DNA from 2 places in the Mucilaginibacter sp. SJ genome. Region 1 is predicted to be linked to the other one. Evidence: riboswitches for the same ligand, from Rfam matches in the RefSeq annotation. Region 1 holds a riboswitch; the other holds the start of a gene.
The links. Region 1 has a riboswitch for cobalamin ahead of MusilaSJ_RS03500 (TonB-dependent receptor plug domain-containing protein). Riboswitches for the same ligand answer to the same signal wherever they lie in the genome.
Positions count from the first base shown of each region.

Region 2: another riboswitch for cobalamin. It lies ahead of metE (5-methyltetrahydropteroyltriglutamate--homocysteine S-methyltransferase); the one in region 1 lies ahead of MusilaSJ_RS03500 (TonB-dependent receptor plug domain-containing protein).

Region 1 is NZ_CP118631.1:883,942-891,990, reverse strand. Features, by position in the region: gene MusilaSJ_RS03515 (Dph6-related ATP pyrophosphatase) at 1-536, opposite strand, end outside; gene MusilaSJ_RS03510 (SIR2 family NAD-dependent protein deacylase) at 575-1,261, opposite strand; gene MusilaSJ_RS03505 (DUF6580 family putative transport protein) at 1,346-1,918, opposite strand; gene MusilaSJ_RS03500 (TonB-dependent receptor plug domain-containing protein) at 1,970-3,919, opposite strand; cobalamin riboswitch at 4,040-4,234, opposite strand; gene MusilaSJ_RS03495 (serine hydrolase) at 4,281-5,537, shown strand; gene MusilaSJ_RS03490 (SRPBCC family protein) at 5,603-6,337, shown strand; gene MusilaSJ_RS28055 (acyltransferase family protein) at 6,405-7,478, opposite strand; gene rplT (50S ribosomal protein L20) at 7,559-7,903, opposite strand; gene rpmI (50S ribosomal protein L35) at 7,985-8,049, opposite strand, start outside.
Region 2 is NZ_CP118631.1:1,334,056-1,342,104, reverse strand. Features, by position in the region: gene MusilaSJ_RS05295 (alpha-L-rhamnosidase-related protein) at 1-1,895, opposite strand, end outside; gene MusilaSJ_RS05290 (TlpA family protein disulfide reductase) at 2,173-3,618, shown strand; gene MusilaSJ_RS05285 (TetR/AcrR family transcriptional regulator) at 3,624-4,220, opposite strand; gene MusilaSJ_RS05280 (MFS transporter) at 4,572-5,810, shown strand; cobalamin riboswitch at 6,021-6,212, shown strand; gene metE (5-methyltetrahydropteroyltriglutamate--homocysteine S-methyltransferase) at 6,389-8,049, shown strand, end outside.

The DNA.
Region 1 (8,049 bases):
TTCTCGCCGCATACATCAACATCATCAGGTAAAGCGTCAATCACTTCTCTGCTGATCTCTTTACCAACAATCCGCTCCAAACGTTGCTGGGTACAGGCTATCACTGTTCCGAAACCGAGATGTAAAAACTCATTGATGAGTTCAGTCGTATCCCTTTTCCATAAGGGGTAAATACCTTTAAGACCAATCTCACTTAGCCGTGCATCACGATAATCTTTTAAATCCTCCAAAAAAATATCGCCAAAAATGGAATGGGTTATGCCTTCGTTTTTGAGGCGGGTTAAATGGTAGCGCATCATATCATCATACTCCTTCATGCCAGACATTTCGGGCAGGCGGATCTGATATAATGGAATGCCGATGGCTTCGGCCTGTTTGATCAGTAGTTCAGTCCTTACGCCATGCATTGAGATCCTATCGGCCGCATCATTAATAGTGGTTACGAGATAAACAATTTCAAGATCCGGATTTTGCAGGCAATAGTATAAGGCGAGCGCGCTGTCTTTACCGCCGCTCCAGTTGAAGATGCACTTCATATTTAATTAGTGATTTAGTGAGTTGGCGAATTAGTGATTTAATCTTTCAATAATTGATTCACCAATGTAGGTACGCCAACTGTAGCTTTTTCCTGGACTTTAATTACAGGCCCTTTAACATTTACCGAAGGAATATTAGGATCGATAATATACTTTGGCACCTCGCGGTCAACATAACCGATAAGCCCTGCGGCCGGGTAAACAGCAAGAGATGAACCTATAAGCATAAATATATCTGCCCCTACGCATATCGCGGCTGCGTGTTCTATCATTGGCACAGGCTCGCCAAACCACACTACATGAGCACGCAATTGTGAGCCTAATTCGCAGAGCTCGCCCATTTTAATCTCCCAGCCCTCAATCGGATAAGTAAGCTCGGGCTTTATACTTGATTGTGAACGGGTGATAATGCCATGTAAATGCACCACATTGGTTGAACCTGCCCGTTCATGCAGGTCGTCAATATTTTGAGTAATGATGGTTACTTTATATTTTTCTTCGAGCGCGGCAAGCGCATAATGGGCAGCATTAGGAGTCGCCTCCAATACAGATTTGCGGCGCTCGTTATAAAATTGTTGAACCATAACGGGGTTCCATTCCCAGGCTTGCGGAGTAGCTACATCTTCAATATTGTACCCCTCCCAAAGCCCATCGCTGTCCCTGAATGTTTTTAAGCCGCTTTCGGCACTGATCCCGGCGCCGGTTAGTATTACTATATTTTTCATATTGTTTTATGTAGATAATTGATTAGGCCATAAAAAAAGCGGACTGCCTTTCAACAATCCGCTTTAAATTTAAGTTCATTTATCTTATAAAGCCAATTGCTTTTTATCCTGCAAAAAAGTGTACTTATTCTTAGCTAACTCAAAACCACCAAAAAGTATTGCACTAAATACCAGGGTACCCAATGCCATATTTTTCTCAAACGGAATAGCCTTAACCAATGATTCGCCATATCCAGCCAACGTATGCGGATAAGCTGTACCATATAACCATGGCAGATCGGTAATTAACCAGTGGATCAAAACCGTAGCGATTGAGCCTAAAAGCACATTGACAACATTTACCCTCTCAAGCAAATTGCCAACAAGTACCATTAAGGCAAAGCATAAATAAACCCACTCTGCTCCGCTATACCATAAAGTTAACTTTGAAGTATACAGATAATTAATCACGATATCTGTTGTGAACAGTGTAAGCAATACCGTAGCATACCCCTTCCATTTTGATGTAAAATAAGCACCTCCAAATAATGCAATAGCACCTACCGGGTTGAAATTACTTAATTCTTTATACTTAAAAGCTAAAAGCCTGAATGCGGCAGCAACCAGGATCATCAGGATCAAAAACAGGTTGCGGTTGGTATTATCTTTTGCGGTCATGATTTTATATATGGCGTAAAATTACTTAATAATCCGAACAATAAGCAAACGCTATTTAAATTGATACCTGGCACCAAGCATGAAGTTGATACCGCGGGTGTTATATCCTAACCAATCTACGTACTTAGTATCCAAAACGTTGTTTAGGTCGCCAAAAACATTTAAACTTTTGGTTGCTTTATATTCCAAATGCAAATCAACCAGATTGTAATGCTTCAATGTAATTGGAGTTGATTGAAAGTTTATAAAAGCCAGATCTGTACGGTTGCCTGTATATTTGTAGTTAACGCCAACCTGAAAATCGTTTAAAATATCATAACTGATGTTGGCACCTAAGGTACTTTTAGGCCTGCGGTAAAGGTTGCCGGTTTGTGTACCGGCTTCGTCGGTTAGTTTACCTGTTACATAAGCGTAATATGCAGATGCATGAATTTTATTATCGTGATATTTTAATTCGGTTTCAAAGCCTTTATCTTTTTGCTGTTGCCCGTTTGCATATTGACTATAAGGAGGGCCAGACAGGTTTTTAAAATAGATAACATCTTTGGTATTGCGCTTGAAAAACTGGGTATTAAATGAAAGGGTATTCTTAACAATCTCCCAGTCAAAACCAGCTTCATATGATGTGGTGATTTCGGGGTTTAATTTGGGATTACCATATTGCGAAAACAACTGATATAGCGAAGGTGATTTGAAGGCCGAAGCTATGGTACCAAAGATCTTAAACTGATCGGCAAGGAATAATGATGGGTTGATGGTGTAGGTAAACTTGTCACCGTATTTGCTGTGATTATTATACCTGCCACCCAGTTCCATGTGGAAGATATCGTACTTAAAGAATAACGATGTATATGCGCTGAATATGTTATTAGCAGCATCACCGGCTTTGATAATACTTGCTGGTGCCTGGTAAGCTGTTGACTCATACAGACTATACTGGCTTGTATTGCTGTATTTAAAACCTGCACCGCTGGTAATGTCCAAATACTTATTCAGTTCATAATTAAACACAGCTTCGGCATTGGTTATACGCCCTGTATTTTTTGTAACCTGGTGGGTTCCGCCATTGTCAGAGGGAAGGTTGGTGAAATCATTTTGAACCGTATTTTGCGACAGGTTCACGTTGAGGTTACCTTTTGGCAAAATCAATTTTGCACCTACGCCACCAAATAAAAATGTGTTTTTATAAGTGTAATCATTGTCGTTTATAAAAGCACCGTAAGGCAGATCACCAGTATTGCGGCTTACCTGCAGGTTTCCATTAAGAATAAATTTAGATGAGACATTTTGGCTCAGGTTCACACTGGCAGAACGTTGGTGAAAACCATCTTTCTTAAAACCGCCTTTGCCCGTAGTATCTGTAGCTGCTGCAAAACCTTTTGAATCGGTATTTGACAGGTTAATGGCTATGCCTGTATTTTTCACCTGTCCAATTAATGAGGCCGACTCTTTAAACGTATTATAGCTGCCGCCTGTTAACTGCAAACCACCGGTCAATCCCTGTTGTTTAGCATTTTTTGTGATGATATTAATAACGCCTGCTACAGCATCAGAACCATAAAGCGTTGAACCACTTCCTTTCAAAATCTCGATATGATCTATCAGATCCAGCGAAAAAGCATTAAGGTCATAGCTGCCATCAATGCCCGATGCATTGTTTACCGGAAAACCATCAACCAGGATAAGGGTATTGCCAGATGAAGCTCCGCGCAGGAAAACCGATGTGCTGATACCGGGGGCATTATTTGCACCTGAAAAAGTTATCCCGGCAACCGTATTTAATAATTGAGGTAATGATTTACCCTGCGATTTATTGATCTCATCGGCAGAAATGATGGTAACAACGCGGCCGATGTCTGACAGTTTTTTAGGCGAACGGCTTGCAGTTACTACTACCGTATTAAGTGTGCGTGTGGTATCCTGTGCATATGCTGCTGAGGTAGATAAACCAATAGCTAACAAACCGAATCCCAAAGTAATTTTAGTGTACTTTTTTTCCATGTATGATTGATATGTATAAAATAATAATGCAGCCTTAATAGCATACACGGAAATGAATAAAATGAAAACACGCCAAACGAAGAGCATTCACATCCAAGCTTCAATCCCCGAAAGCTATGAATAACATATAACGCCTTGGCAGGTCTTCTGACTTGCTCCCCATTTTGCCTGGCCTTCCCTCCTGTTTACAGAAAGTGGCTATATAGATTTGGCAACGGTTACGGAGCTTACAGCTGCGGGACAGTTACGGATTTACACCGTATTCCCTTTTAATTCATTAAACAAATAATGAAACCTAAAGCGCCGCAAAAATACAATAAGTATCCGTTAACCTCAAATTACATTAGCTATATTTATCACGATGAAATGTTTCTGTATTTTATTGCTGATCATGAGCTCGTTTGGCAGTTTTGCCCAGCAACCCGATACCGTTTTTCTGAAAGGTTTACTATATAGCCATCCCGAACTATTTTCAGGCATTTTGAACCATCCTGCACAAAACGAAATACAGATCCTATATACCCGGATCGACAGGGATAAAGACAATGTTCCGCACTTTACTTCATACAGCTATCATCTTAATGCGCATCATTATTTTTACCCGGCGAGCACTGTAAAGCTTCCGACGGCCATTTTTGCGCTTGAGAAACTTAACGAGTTAAAAATAAAAGGCTTAAGCAGCAAATCGGTCATGATTACCGACAGTGCATTTGCCGGCCAGACTAAAGTTAAAATAGATACATCATCCTCAACGGGTTTGGCGAGCATCGAAAATTATATTAAAAAGATCTTGCTGGTAAGCGATAATGATGCATATAACCGGCTCTATGAATTTGTCGGCCGTGCAGAGATCAATCAAAAGCTAAAGAAGTATCATCTTAACAATACCCGTATTGTGGGCAGGTTAGCCATAGGTGATGCAGGCGAAAGCACAAAGCACACCAACCCTATTGATTTTTACAATGATAATAAGCTAATTTATCAGAAACCGGCGCTATATGATGCGTCAAATTATCCCATGCACCTGGAAAACATGCTGCAGGGTAAAGCTTATTTAGATAGCAGCGAACGGTTGGTTAACAAGCCTCTTGACTTTTCTGAAAAGAATGTTTACTCTCTCGCCGATCAGCAAATGGTGCTTAAAAGGTTGTTGTTTCCTGAAACTTTCCCTAAAAAGCAACGCTTTAATTTAACGATAGATGACTATCGCTTCATTTACCGTTATATGAGTACCTTCCCCACCGAAAACACCAAACCCACCTATCGCCGCCCCGAATATTTCCCGGCTTATTGCAAGTTTTTGTTCTATGGCGGAGACAGTACAGCAGTTATTAACCCTGACATCAGGATCTTTAATAAAGTTGGTGATAGTTATGGTTATGATATTGATAATGCATATATCGTAGATTTTAAAAACAATGTTGAGTTCATGCTCAGTGCCGTCGTGCAATCAAATGAAGATGGGATACTGAACGATAATAAATACGAGTACACAACGGTATGCCTGCCTTTCCTGAAAAACCTTGGCCAGGTGATATACCAATATGAACTCAAGCGCCCTAAAAAACACCTGCCCCATTTAACTAAATTTAAATTTACTTATAGCAAAAAGCAATAAAATTCACTTCTGGAAAACTTAGTAGCCCTAAAGGTGTTTTAAAAACGATAACTATTTAAAAACCTATGGCAACTACAATAGTAAAATATACCGACAACTTCCCTGTGCTTTATGGAGATGACCGCATAAACCTGAATTGGCCCGAACGCTTTACGTCCATCGCAGGTGGTATGAAGCTCGGTTTCTCAGGTTTTAAAAATATTTTTAAAAACCCGTTTGCAAGTATCGTAAAAATAGGTGCCGGTGGCTATTTGTTAAACAGGGGCATCACAGGGCATTGTGAGCTTTACAAACGTATTGGTAAACTATCCACCAATCCCATAAATGTAAATATTCGTTCGTCGTTTATTGTAAATAAACCCCGGCAAAAGGTTTATGAATTTTGGCGCAAGCTTGATAACCTGCCCCTTTTTATGAAACACCTGGAAAGTGTGGAGGTCATCGACTCTAAATATTCACACTGGGTTTTGAAGCTTCCCAAAAATGTAGCTACAATCAGCTGGCATGCCGAAATTGTCCATGACGAACCTAATGAAGTGATCGGCTGGAGCTCCCTGTCTGATTCAATGATCAACAATGCCGGTAAAATTCGTTTTCAGGATACGGTTGACGGGCAGGGTACCATTGTTGATGTGGTGATCAGTTATCAGCCCCCGGCAGGCGGTGTAGGCGCAGGCATAGCCAAAATACTAAACCCGGTATTCAAAAATATGGTTGATAAGGATATTCAGAACTTTAAACAATATATGGATATCAATAACGATCCGGATGAGTTTGTTGAAGTAATTGTCGTCAAATAAAAAAATAACACCTTTATCCAAGGGCGCTCAGGTAATGCGAGCGCCTTTATATCTTACAACAATAGCATCATTTATGGGTGAATTTTGATTTGAGTTTTAGAAAACGCCGTTCATAAAGATAATACGATAATAAAGGGACAGTAATCAAACCCAATACATTGTTAGGAAATATGCTTAATAGCATTTTACTATCCCGGCCGGTAAATAACTGTTGCCATATGTATATACCATAAGATAGAATACCAATAAATGATAGAAATTTATTGTTTAACACCTTAAAAATCCAATCGTTTGCGGGTATGATATTGCTTAAAATTAAATAGCCGGTAATTACTGAAATCGCCAGGTTTACGTACAGTGATTTTAAGGTATAAAATTCGTCAAAGCGCAATCCAAACATCAATATTATAGCCAAAATATTGCCGGCTGCCTTTGTTTGTTTGAGCCAAATTACATTCAAAGTTTCTTTGGACGCCATCAACGCAAAAAAACAGCCGACACCAATTGATTGAAACTTTATAAAATAGTGAGTAAAACCGTAAATAATGCCACGATTCAAAACCGGAACAAACTGTTGCACTGTACACAATAGCGGCAATGCGAATACAATGCTGATAATGATATAATAAAATGCAGTTCTGTTGATTTTTAAAATAAAAGGAAAAAGGAGATAAAATTGTTCTTCAACCGATAAAGACCAATAATGACTGAAGTAATAAGTGAAATCATGGCTGCGGAAATAGCTAAAATTCATTAGATATAATGCAGATGCAAAAAATTGAATCCAGGAAATGTTTAAACTGTAGAAATGGTTTAATAAAAACACCACCCCGATATATAAATAGGCCAGGGGAAATATCCTTAAAAAGCGCCTTATATAAAACCTTTTTAACGATAGGCCACCGGTGGCTTCCTTTTCTTTTAGGCATAGGCTTGTGATTAAAAAGCCACTGATGACAAAGAAAATGTTTACGCCTAACCCTCCGTTAAATATGGTGATATAAAAATAATTATCAGATAATTGAAGGTGATAAAATATAACAATGATAATTGAAATGCCTCGAAATCCGTTTAAGGAGTTATAATAATTGCTGCGCAATAAATTAGATAAGGCAGGCTGCCCCTCCTTGTTTGAAGTCATACCATAAAAATAGCCACTCAAACAAATAAAACAAAAAAGGCCGCAAATTGCGGCCTTTTTCATGCATTTATAATGCGATATTATTTTACTGCATCAACAACTGCTTTGAAAGCATCTGGGTTGTTCATAGCTAAGTCAGCTAATACTTTACGGTTTAAACCGATTTCTTTAGCGGCTAATTTACCCATTAACTGAGAGTAAGAAATTCCGTGCTGACGGGCACCAGCGTTGATACGTTGGATCCATAAAGCCCTGAATTCTCTCTTTTTGGTTTTACGGTCGCGGTAGGCATATTGTAAACCTTTTTCAACTGTGTTTTTTGCAATAGTGTATACCTTGCTACGTGAACCCCAATAACCTTTGGCGAGGTTCATGATCCTTTTCCTGCGTCTTCTCGACGCTACTGCGTTAACTGAACGTGGCATCTTGTGTGTTTTTTGGTAGTGAGTGCCTGCATCTCGTGTGCCGAACTTAAAACTCTAATACCTGGTTTTAAAATTTGTGAATTACTTTCCGATACAAAGCATACGTTTTACGTTACCCATGTCGGCATCAGATACTAAGCTGGTTT
Region 2 (8,049 bases), 450 kb from region 1:
CGTTTGGATAACACAGGCAGATCTGCGTTTTTCACCATGCCTGTAAGTATGGCTAATGAATTGGCATGCTGCGAAAATTGTTTCTTGTCCCATGTATCGGCATACAGCATTTTTGCCGGGTCCCAATATTTGCGTTGAATGGTTTGCTTAAGTTTCGCAGCTTCTTTGTTGTATAAAGTGGCGTAACCGGGCATGCCCATTTTTGTTTCCATAGCGGCAGCCCACTCATAAGCCCAAAGTAATTGCAAATCAATAACGGCCGAACTGCCGTCGGTGCCTTTTGGCGGCGAGCCTATATCCCAGTTTTTGCCGCTGGCCCAATCCACAAAAGTCCAGTAAGGGGTGTTTTTTAATGAGCCATCAGTTTGTTGGTATTTGCTGAAAAACTTTAATACTGCCCGTTCGCCATCCAGCTTATCCTTAATAAAATTACTGTCATTGCGGTACATCCAGTAATCATACAGCATGCCTATGTACCATAATGAAAAAGTTGAAATAATTTGGGTATCATGCGTAGGGTAACGACTTTGGGTAACGCCCTCTGTTAAACGGGAGTGGTCCATCAGGTTAATGGCATTGCGGGCCAGCCGGTCGTCGCCGCTATAATAATAGGATATCATGGCCTGGATACGGGTATCGCCGATATATTGCAATTGTTCATAATAAGGGCAATCTGTATAGGTTTCAAACGCATTCAAACGGGCGGTACGCCAGCCGATATCGAGCATTTGTTTTATTTCCTTGTTATCGGTATTGAAAACGGCACGCTGCTTAAACGGGTACCCGGTAAAGGTGCCGTACAGGTCATCAATAATCAAAGGCTCGTTTTGTGTATGCACAATTAAGCGGATGTACCTAAAAGTACGGAAGTTGAGCGTAGTATATGATTGCCCTTTGCTGCCGTTGGAGATCAAACTATCATTTCTGCCCGAAAAATCCTTGCCCTCCACATCGTTACGGTTGCCCTTGCGCATTCCATATTTGCTTAAATTATCAAAAAGCGATTCAGCATAACTTAAAGAGATCCCGGCATCTTTCCCACCGCTGAAATTAATAGTAGGATAGGCGTTGGTAAGATACGTTTGATCAAGCAGCATGGTAACTGTAGTATTTGCAGGAATAGTAAGCGGTGTTTTAGTGCCCGGAAAAGCCGGGGGAACATCTATCCCGGAGGCTTTACGTACAACAGGGATCCGCTCATAAATTAATTCCTGGTGCGGAATGGAGGATGGGACCAATTGCCATCCGAACCCATCCCACCGGCCCTTTAATTGCCCGCCGAAGAGGTTAGCTGCCTTTGGCCAGCTGCTATCATCAAAGTTAGGCGAGTACCAGTTCATAATACTTTTATTCAGATCCACCATTTCGCCGGTGCTGGCAGCGAAATAGCCCCAGATGGGCTGATAGCCTTTGTCCTGAATGCTTTTCCAGGTGTTATTGGTATTAAGGATCTCTTCGGCTGCTGAATTGCCTTGTATAATAAAAGCGGTACGGACACTGATCTGCGCTTCAGGGCGGTATTGAGCCTCGTTCCACACTAAAGCAGCTACGGTATTTTTACCGGCTACGAGATAGGGCGCAAGGTCGACGGTTTCATAGTTCCAGTAAAAAGTATCGCCTCTTGCCGGGCCTAATGATACCAATGTGCCGTTTACGTACAGTTTATACCTATTATCTGCCGATACATGAATAATAAAGCCGGCCGGTTTGTTGGTCAGCTCAATGTTTTTACGGAAATAATAAATGCCGTATTCATTCCCGGTGATGCCGGGTGCGGAGATCCATTGCGCATTCCATGTCTTTTCCTCTGCAGTTTTATGAACAGACCGGGCATTACTGTTTTGTGATGAGAGAAGTGTAGTTACAGAAAAAATTAAAATCAGAAAGTGTTTCATGCAGATTTCATTGGTTAATTGGTGATGGTAGGGTTGTTTCCCTGCTTGCATTAAGTAGATAAATTGGTTCGACTAATATAATTAAATCGATTTAGCATTTTATCAAATTTTTTTGTTTTTTTATGATTGTTCAGGCCGGTGTGGTTACGTTTTCACTTGTGGCCCGACGGCATGTTCGGCCTATTCCTCCGGGTTGGGTAACATGCAAACTAAATCCTGAAGTTATATTGAAATCAGCTGCTGAATTTTATATTTGTTTAAACCTACCTTTACGTCTATGAAAAAAATAATCCTGTTCCTGCTTTCATTTTATTTTATCAGCAGGGGGGTAGCTCAAAACCCGGTTCAGCCACTTATTATCCAGGGAAAGCTCAGCAATTCGGCCGAAAAAATGTTGAAGATCTTTTTTGAAGATGCCAACGGTAAACTTCTTATGGATACAATCAGGCTTAATGATTCGGGTGAGTTTTATTTAAAAACATACAAAATAGCCAAGCCTCAACGCACCAGCATCCAGCAAAACAATACTCAAATCAACCGGATCTATGTGGCACCAGGCTATGATCTACACATAACCGGTGACGCTATTGATTATGTCAACCTGTCGAAAACTAAAAAGATAACTGGTATAGGTGCCGAAACCAATCAATACCGTGTAAAATTAGATTCAACCCTGGTAGCCCGGAACGACAAAACAGCGTGGTATGAACTCAAGACCGATGAGTTAATCCAATTCCTTAAAAAAAGCAAGGCTTTGGAAGATTCGTTACTAAATGTTGTGTTTAACACACCGGCAAAGCAGGATCATTATTTCAATACGTTTAAGAAAATGATTGATTTAGATAATCAAAGCTTAAATTTTTACATGCTGCTTCAGCATCTTGATTTGAATAAATACAATGCAGCGCAGATGCGCGAGCTGATATCAAAAAACACCCCTTCAGCATTTTCAAAAGGGATATCGCATGACGAATATTTAGTATCAGAAGATTATAAATCATGGGTTTTGCCACTTTATTATGCTTATGAACTGCGGCTGGATCTGCTGCGCGATTCTGCATCGGTAAAGCAGCCCGGGTACACACTCGGCAAAATTAAACAGCTTTTTACCGGTAAGGTTAGGGACTATTATCTGAACCGATACGTTGAAAAAAGAATTGGTAGTGCCAAATCTCTTGAACAGTTGAATATAGCCCAAAAGGAGATGCGCGTGTTCATTGACGCAATTAATAACCCGGCTTTAAAAAATAACATCGCCGGTAATTTTACCGAAAAAAAGTTACAGCTGATGCAGGTACAAATTGGGAAACCGGCCCCGGCTTTTACTTTGCCCAGCGACCGTGGCAAGGTTTTTAATTTGGCCGATTTTAAAGGGAAAGTTATCTATATTGATCTTTGGGCCAGCTGGTGCGGGCCGTGCCGTCAGGAGATGCCAGCATATAAAAAACTAAGCTATAAGTTTAAAACTAATCAGCAGGTTGCTTTTGTCAGTATTGCCGTACATGACGGAGAAAAGGAATGGCGGAATGCGCTCAAAGAAGAAAAGCCGGACTGGCTGCAGCTTTATGACAAAGATGGTACAGTTGCACAATCATACATAGCCTATGCAATTCCAAAATATATACTTATTGATAAAGAAGGCAAAATGCTCAGTTTTGACGCTCCCGGCCCGGGGAGTGCGCAGGCCGAACAATTAATCAATGAAGCTATCGCGAAGCAATAGTCTGTTTATGCTTTTTCCAGGGCATATGATGCCAGTTCGGTTTTCAGGCTTTTGATCATGATCTGCATTGGTTTTGTGCTGTTTAATACCCTGCAGATCGCGTTGCCTCCTTCTATCGAAAGCATCATACGGGTTGCAAATTCAACGGGATTTATGGCGTTTGAGAGTTCCCCATTATCAATTCCTTCCTGAATAATATTGGCATAGGTTGTTATTGCGGTATCAACCATGTCTTTTAGCTTTTTTTTGATGGCCGGGTTAGTGTCATCCGTCTCTGTCGAAAAATTAACTATCGGGCAGCCGCCTTCAATATAGCTTTTCAGTGGATTTTTGCTGTTGTCTAAAGCGGCATTGATCTTGGCAATGGCAGTTTTATGTTTACTTACTGTGTTGTTCCTTCTGTCGTTTAGTTTTCCTAAAAGGTAATCAACAGCGGCTTGTGCCAGTTCGTCTTTGCTTTCAAAATGGCCATAAAAACACCCCTTACTGGTATTGGCAACTTCAAGTACCTCATCAACAGAAGTGCCGGCAATTCCCCTCTCATTAAATAAAATCGCTGCCTGCTCAATAATGAATTGCCTTTTTTGCTCGCCTTTGCTCATCTTCAGTTATTTACTATGCAAATATAGACTAAATGGTTTGAAAAAATAAAATCGGTTGATTGCCTGTTGAAATTAATTGTGTGTTTTGTTATTTGTAAATGACTGTTAATTAGTGTTTTATTTTCATATTCGTTTCGTGATTGTATAACTTTAGGGCGGTTTTTTTACACTGATCTTATGAATACGTGTATTTATAAAGCTGATTAAACAGCGATTGACACAGCAATGTAAATATGGCTAAAAATAGACTGAATGGTTTTATTTAATAAACCAATTAGTCTACTTTTGTTTTAATAAAAAAAACGGATCACAATACTGTTTTTACGATCTTTTAAATTTTAACATTAAGCTATGAAACTTATAAAAGAACACCACAGGGGCATCAGCACAGTTTTAGCGTTCGCGCTGATCCCGCTTTCGGGTTTTGCAACTGATATTTATATACCTTCCCTGCCCTCCATGGCCAGGGAATTAGCTGTTAATAATTCGGCCGTTCAGCTTTCGCTCATCGCGTTTATGATCAGTTCGGGCGTTAGTCAATTGTTTGTTGGCAGCTTGCTCGATAGCTTTGGCCGGTACCGTATCGGTACTGTTTCCTTGCTGGTGTTTGCATTTGCAAGTTTTGTCATAGCTATCTGTCATAATATCGAGCTTATTTATGCCATGCGTATTTTGCAGGGCATCACGGTAGCGCTTATTGTGGTAGGGAAGAGGGCATACTTTGTAGATATGTACTCGGGCGAGCAGCTTAAACATTATACCAGCCTTTTTTCTATTATCTGGGCAACCGCGCCTATTGTAGCGCCTTTTATTGGAGGTTACCTTGAAGCAGCTTTTGGCTGGGAATCCAATTTCCTTTTCCTGGGGATAGCCACTCTTTCCCTACTTGTTTTAGAGCTGGTATACGGTGGTGAATCATTGAAAAATTATCACCCGTTTAAGGCTAAAAGTATTCTGCAGGTTTACCTGGCTACCATTAAAACCCGTGATTTTTCCCTGGGCCTCATCCTGATCTCCCTGAGCTATGCCATGCTGGTTGTGTATGGTATGAGCAGCCCTTTTATAATTGAGCATGTATTTCATTTGTCGCCTGTGGTAACCGGTTATTGTTCGCTGCTTTCGGGGGTATCATTGATGGTAGGCGGTATTATTTCAAAAACCCTCATCAGGAAACCGCTTATCAAAAAAGTATCTATAGCGCTTGCACTGCAATTAGGCTTTGCCGCTTTAATGGTGTTTACAGCAGGGATTAAAACAAATTTATTTACGCTAATGGCATTTACAGCATTGGTTCACCTGTTATCTGGCTTTATATTCAATAATATATTTGCCTACTGTTTAGGCAGGTTTTCAAAAAATGCGGGTATTGCAAGCGGCGTGACCGGCGGCTCACTTTATATTATCACTTCATTTTTTAGCTACGGCATTGTAAATATTATGGCTATCAAAAATCAGCAGTTATTAGGAACCGCTTATCTATCGTTTGCGATACTGGCTGTTGTTACGCTGATGCTTTTCATCAAAGCGAGGGCTTCGCACCAAAAACAAGAAGAAGCTTCCGTTATTTTAACTGCTGAGATAGCAGTATAAGCTGAATGACATTGCCTTAAATAACAGGTGAAGCCGGTAATTAATTATCGGCTTCACCTGTTTTACAATGATACATAAGAACGGTACAATTCAACGGTTTGCCAGCCTAACTTATTTATTGATCATGGTATAATCTACAATTTAACCAATAAATAACCTGAATATTCAGCCGGCATATCCTTATATTTGCCCTGATAAGTTCTTTACTTTACTTCATCAACCGGTATAGGTTTTACTTAATTGTAGATTAATAGGGAATCGTGTGCAAATCACGAACTGTCGCGCAACTGTAAGTAACACAAAGGTTTTTGCCAGTAATGTCCACTGTCCTGATAAACAGGGATGGGAAGGGCGGCAAAAATGTTACAAGTCAGGAGACCTGCCTAATACTGAATTGACAATGCTTTCGCGGTATGAAGCTTGGTCTGGGTTATGATTACTTGCCTGTTTGGGTCCATAGCCCGTTATGACAGGCTGTGTGCCCATATATTCTCTCCATATTTTACATATCACAAACCATTACGAAGCTTAGCTGAAAGAGCTTTTAACCGATTTATTCATTTAATCAATTAAAAGAAATGCTAACGCAAAATTTAGGCTACCCGCGTATTGGTAGCCGGCGCGAATTAAAAAAAGTCTGCGAAAACTACTGGGCAGGCAAAACGGGTTTAAAAAATGTGCTTACCGTGGGTAAATACATCAGGGAAGAAAATTGGCTGCTGCAAAAGGAAGCCGGGATTGACGTGATCCCATCAAATGATTTTTCATTTTATGACCAGGTGCTTGATCATTCACTGATGTTTGGCGCTATTCCTAAACGCTATCATGAAGTGATCAGTCAAAAAGGCAATACCGAGCTCGATCTGTATTTTGCTATGGCGCGCGGTTATCAAAAAGATGGATTGGATGTGGTTGCTATGGAAATGACCAAATGGTTTGATACCAATTACCATTACATCGTACCCGAGTTTTATAAAGACCAGCAGTTTAAACTTTTCTCCACCAAAGTTATCGATGAGTTTTATGAGGCTAAACAGTTGGGTATCGTTAGCAAGCCGGTATTTCTTGGCCCTGTATCGTACCTGTTGTTAGGTAAGGAGAAAGAGGCTGGTTTCGATAGGATAGACCTGATCAAAAATCTGCTGCCTGTTTATTTTGATATCCTGAATAAGCTTAAAGCTTTGGGTGCCGAATGGGTCCAGTTTGATGAACCGTTTTTAGCGCTTGATTTAAGCGAAAAACAACAGGAGGTATTTAAAGATACCTATAAGCAATTGAGGAAAGAATTTCCTTTCCTGAAGATAGTTTTGGCAACTTATTTTGAACGCCTGGGCGATAACACTCAATTAGCGGCAACTTTACCTGTTGACGTTTTACATATCGATTTGGTTCGGGCGCCCCAGCAATTGAATGAAGTGATTGAGCATCTGCCCCAAAAAACTATCCTTTCTTTAGGTGTTGTTGACGGGCGCAACATCTGGAAAAATGACTTTGTTAATTCCCTTGGCATTATAAAGAATGCGAAGGATAAGTTAGGTGCCGACCGCGTTTGGATAGCTCCATCGTGCTCATTGATCCATTCGCCATGCGATTTGCAAAATGAAACCAACGACGAAGTGCTTACTCCCGAAATTAAGCAGTGGCTGGCTTTTGCGCGGCAGAAAATAAACGAAGTGGTATTGCTCAGTAAATTATCGGAAGATGTTGTTAGCGATAGCAGCCTGCATCAGCTGGCAAAAAACCGGCAGGCAAACGAGGCCCGCCGAACATCTGCACTGATCCATAACCCGGCAGTTAAACAACGGGTAAGCGCCATTACCGAAAATGATGCAAAGCGTATAAGTGCTTTTCCTGCACGGAAAGAACAGCAGCAGCAACTGCTCGACCTGCCGCTTTTTGCTACCACAACAATTGGTTCGTTCCCGCAAACAGCCGAAGTACGAAGCTGGCGGGCCCAATTAAAAAAAGGTGCGATAACGCTGGGGGAGTATAATAAACTGATAGCTACCGAAACTGAAAAAGCTATAAAATGGCAGGAGGAAATAGGGTTGGATGTGCTGGTACATGGCGAGTTTGAACGCAATGATATGGTTGAGTACTTTGGCGAACAACTGGCCGGTTTTACCTTTACACAAAACGGTTGGGTGCAAAGCTATGGCAGCCGCTGTGTTAAGCCACCGGTTATTTATGGCGATGTATCAAGGCCACAGCCCATGACGGTAAAATGGTCGGCTTATGC